Regions from separate parts of the Fenollaria massiliensis genome, predicted to be linked through region 1. Evidence: riboswitches for the same ligand, from Rfam matches in the RefSeq annotation. Region 1 holds a riboswitch; the other holds the start of a gene.
What was found. A riboswitch is a leader RNA that binds a small molecule or an ion and turns the genes downstream of it on or off. The one in region 1 is predicted to bind S-adenosylmethionine.
Positions count from the first base shown of each region.

Region 2: linked by a shared signal. The riboswitch ahead of M1R53_RS01780 (methionine ABC transporter ATP-binding protein) and the one ahead of metK (methionine adenosyltransferase) in region 1 are both predicted to bind S-adenosylmethionine.

Region 1 is NZ_CP096649.1:1,342,295-1,344,712, reverse strand. Features, by position in the region: gene M1R53_RS06550 (MATE family efflux transporter) at 1-982, shown strand, start outside; SAM riboswitch class I at 1,108-1,201, shown strand; gene metK (methionine adenosyltransferase) at 1,305-2,418, shown strand, end outside.
Region 2 is NZ_CP096649.1:345,738-348,155, forward strand. Features, by position in the region: gene M1R53_RS01770 (hypothetical protein) at 1-235, shown strand, start outside; gene M1R53_RS01775 (hypothetical protein) at 232-900, shown strand; SAM riboswitch class I at 1,048-1,142, shown strand; gene M1R53_RS01780 (methionine ABC transporter ATP-binding protein) at 1,213-2,211, shown strand; gene M1R53_RS01785 (methionine ABC transporter permease) at 2,208-2,418, shown strand, end outside.

The DNA of each region.
Region 1 (2,418 bases):
AACACCAGATGATGTCATTGAGCTTTCATCATTCTACATGAAGATATATTTTATGGGTATGCCGGGCTTTATGCTATACAATTTCGGCGCGGCGATACTTAGAGCAGCTGGCGACACAAAAAGACCGCTATACTATCTATTTGTTTCTGGCATAGTTAATGTCATTTTAAATTTATATTTTGTAATAGTTTTAAAAATGAGTGTAGATGGCGTTGCCTACGCTACAATTATTTCCGAAGCAATATCTGCCATACTTATAGTTATCTGTTTAATGAGAAGCGATGGCTATTTAAATTTAAGTTTGAGAAAGCTTAAAATAGACGGCAAAAAATTTATAGAGATGCTTAAGATAGGTATACCATCAGGTTTTACAGGGATAGTTTTTAGCGTATCAAACATGCTTATACAATCATCAATAAACTCTTTTGGCAAGCTTGTAATGGCTGCGAACACTGCGGCATCTAACTTAGAAGGCTTTGTGTATAACGCGATGAACTCCATCTATCAAACAGCTCTTGCCTTTGCCTCACAAAATATGGGCGCGAAAAAACTTGATAGAGTTGACGATGTTTTGAAAAAGTCCTTGCTTGTAGTAAGTGGCGTCGGATTATTCTTTGGTGTGGGTGCATATTTACTTGGAGAAATTTTACTAAGATTATATACACCAAATCAAGAAGTTATAGACATCGCCATGCTTAGACTTTTGGTTATAAGCACATCATATTTCTTGTGCGGCATCATGGACGTTTACTCAGGTGTTATACGCGGCATGGGATTTTCATTTACGCCGATGCTCGTATCGATGTTCTTTGTATGCGCATTCAGAGTTTTTTGGATATACACAATATTTGAGCGTTTTCACGAGCAATGGGTTTTATACATCTCATATCCTGTATCGTGGACTATAACCATAATCGCTTATTTCTTTACATATAAAATAGTAAGGAAAAAAGCAAAAGAAAAAATATTAAAGATGAGTTAATTTTAGGCAGTTTTATAGCTGCCTTTTATTTCGATTAGACAAAATATTTTAAGCTTTTAATATATTTTGAAAAAGTCCTTGACAAAGATTAATTTTATATATATAATAAGAAATGAACTTAATAAGTCTCATAAAGAGTGACGGAGGGAATAGGCCCTGTGAAGTCCGGCAACCTGCTAGCAAGGTGCCAAATCCTACAGCGCAGCTGAAAGATGAGAAGATGTAACCTTCAGCTATGAAGGTTTTTTTATTTTATAAGATGCGCCGCGATATAAATATTTTAAGCGGCTTTATATTAGAAAATATTAAAGGGAGGAAGATTATGTATAAAAAACTATTTACATCTGAATCGGTAACAGAAGGACATCCTGACAAAGTCTGTGACCAAATATCAGATGCGATACTAGATGCGATACTAGAAAAAGACCCAGAAGCAAGATGCGCGATCGAAACAACAGCATCAACTGGATATATTTTAGTATCTGGACAAATAACAACAAATTGCTATGTTGATATACAATCAGTAGCTAGAAAAGTTATAGCAGACATAGGTTATACTAGAGGAAAATTCGGTTTTGATGCAGAAAATTGCGCTGTACTTGTATCAATCGAAGAACAATCTAAGGATATAGCACTAGGTGTTGACAAAGCACTTGAGACTAAAGAGCACTCAAAAGATAAATATGATTTAATTGGTGCAGGCGACCAAGGTATGATGTTTGGCTACGCTTGTAACGAGACAGAAGTTTATATGCCACTTGCAATTTATCTATCACATAAATTAGCTAGAAAATTAGCTGAAGTTCGTAAAGATGGCACGCTGAATTATTTAAGACCAGATGGAAAAACACAAGTAACTGTTGAATATGACAATGGCAAGCCAAAGAGAGTTCATACTATAGTTGTATCAACACAGCACAAAGAAGGCGTTAGTCTTGAAAAGATAAGAAAAGATATCATCGAGAACGTTATAAAACCAGTTGTTGATCCAAAACTTATTGATGACGAAACAATCATCTACGTGAACCCAACAGGCAGATTCGTTATTGGTGGACCAAAAGGCGACACAGGTTTAACAGGCAGAAAGATTATCGTTGACACATACGGCGGTTACTGTAGACATGGCGGAGGAGCCTTCTCAGGAAAAGATGCTACAAAGGTTGATAGATCAGCATCATACGCAGTAAGACACGTTGCTAAAAATTTAGTAGCAGCAGGCCTTTGTGATAAATGCGAAATACAAGTTTCATACGCAATAGGCGTAGCTAAGCCAATATCCATAAACGTAGATACCTTTGGCACAGGCAAAATCGAAGAAGCAAAAATATTAGAGATAGTAGAAAAAGTATTTGATCTTCGTCCAGCCTTTATCATCGACTACTACGATTTAAGAAGACCAATCTTCCACAAGATTAGTAACTACGGCCACTTCGGAC
Region 2 (2,418 bases), 610 kb from region 1:
AAATATTAATTTAGCTGAAAAGACTAATAAGATGAGAATTAAAAATATACTAAAAACAGAAAATAAATTTATAATTGAAGCCGATAAAGGTATATATGAACTTAATTTAACCCAATCCGTGCTAAAAACTATATACGACGAAGAATTAGATAGCTTATTATATCATCGTAATAAAATTTATTTATACAATTATGATTCTAATTATGAACAATTTATATTGAGGTTGATAAAATGAAAAGGAAATATGCATTAATTATTTTATTAGTTTTTTCTTTATTTTTAATTTCTTGCAACAAAGTCCAAGACAAAGAAATTAGTGATAATAATGAAAAAATGATAGCAAAAGAAGATGAAATTAAGAATTTAGAGGATAATATATTTAGTCTAAATATGGAAAAAGAAGAATATAGAAAGAATTATGAAGATATTGCAGAAAAATATATCGATTTAGAAGAAGTAACAAATTTTTATAAAAGAATTGCTTGTGAATTTACAGGAAAAGATGCTATAAGAAATAAATTTGCCTCAAATCTACTTGGCATAAGCTTGGGCATTGGCGACAATGAACTTGAAGATGGATATAAGGTGTCTTTAAGTGGACTTTATGGTCAGCCGTTAAGAATTGGTGTTTCATACAATATAATCTCAAATAAAGTAAGACATGAATATTCAAGTTATTTTGGAGAGTCTTTGCCGGCAATTAATTTAGCTTCTATGCTTGATATTAAGACAAGTGGAGACTACGTGATAGAAGGCACCAGCATTGATAAAATACAAAGCGATAAAATTATATTCAAAAATTTAAAAGCTGGTGACAAAGTAATTATTAAAATGAATAAGACTTTACAAGATCTTACTGATTATAAGTCGGATACCATCACCATAAACATAGTAGAGTAATTAAAATTAAGCGAGGCACTTGTCTCGCTTTTTACTTATCTATAAAGAAATCTTATAATAATATACACTTTTTTATAAAAAAATCTATATTTGTGATTCAAATCACATATTTAATATAAAATGACCTGTATAATTTAAACACAATATAATTCATCCAGAGAGGCGGAGGGACTGGCCCTATGAAGCCCGGCAACCTGTTTAAACAAGGTGCTAATTCCAGCGGTTATACCGAGAGATGACGATTTTTCATGATACTCTTTATCTTTTGGTAAAGAGTTTTTTTATTGGATTTATCCAAGGAAGGAGGAGCTTATGATAGAAGCAAAAAATTTAATTAAGACTTACAAGGTGGACGGCAAAGAATTTAACGCTGTTGATGGTGTAAGTTTTAAAGCAGAAAAGAAAGACATCTTAGCCATCATAGGTTTATCTGGTGCAGGTAAGTCTACTTTAGTTAGACTGCTCAATAGACTTGAGGAAGCTGACGGTGGCGAAGTAATCATAGATGGAGTGAACATATTTAACTTAAAGCAAAAAGAGCTCTTAGCTTTAAGAAAGAAAATCGCTTTTATCTTTCAAACTTTTAATCTTTTTAGTCAATACACAGTTCTAGACAATGTGATTTTTCCTTTAAACTTAAATGGATTTAAGGGTGACAAAAAGGTTGAAGCGAGAAAGTTTCTTGATTACGTTGGCTTACTTAATAAAGAGAAGGCATATCCAAGTGAATTATCTGGTGGACAAAGACAAAGAGTTGCCATAGCAAGAGCCCTTGTATCTAAGCCTGAAATTATACTTTCAGACGAAGCAACGAGCGCACTTGATCCAGAAAGCACTAGGATGGTCATAGATTTATACAAAAGAGCAAGAGATGACTTTGATACGACTACCATCATGATAACGCATCAAATGGAAGCGGCAAAGGATGCTTCGAACAAAATTGCTCTTATGGAAAATGGAAGAATTATAGAAGAAAACACTACTACAGAGCTTTTTAAAAATCCAAAGACAAAGCTTGCACAAAGCTTTATCAAAAAGGCGGCTCCTGATATTGAGCTTGATTACAGCGCTTTCACTGGCAAACTAATAAGACTTTCTTATTCAAAAGACACAGTTAAAACCCCTGTATTAAGTAACGCGATGAAAAACTTTAATGTTGATATCAACATCATTGACGGTAACATCAGTAACGTTTTGGATGAAGAGCTTGGTTACATGGTCGTTGAGCTTCGCGGCTCAGACGAAGAGGCGCAAAAAGTAATTTCTTATTTAAAAGCTAATTGCGCAGAGGTATCGGAGGTGATAGCATGAGATTCAAGGAAATAATGGACATAGTTTTACCAGCACTTCCTGAAACTATAATCATGATTTTGGTTCCGGCGCTCATCGCACTAATTATAGGACTTCCATGGGGCATATTAAGTTTTGTGACTAGACCAAAGGGACTAAGAGAAAATAAATTTATTTATACCATAACAAACGGTCTTATCAATATTTTTAGAAGTATGCCAGCCATCA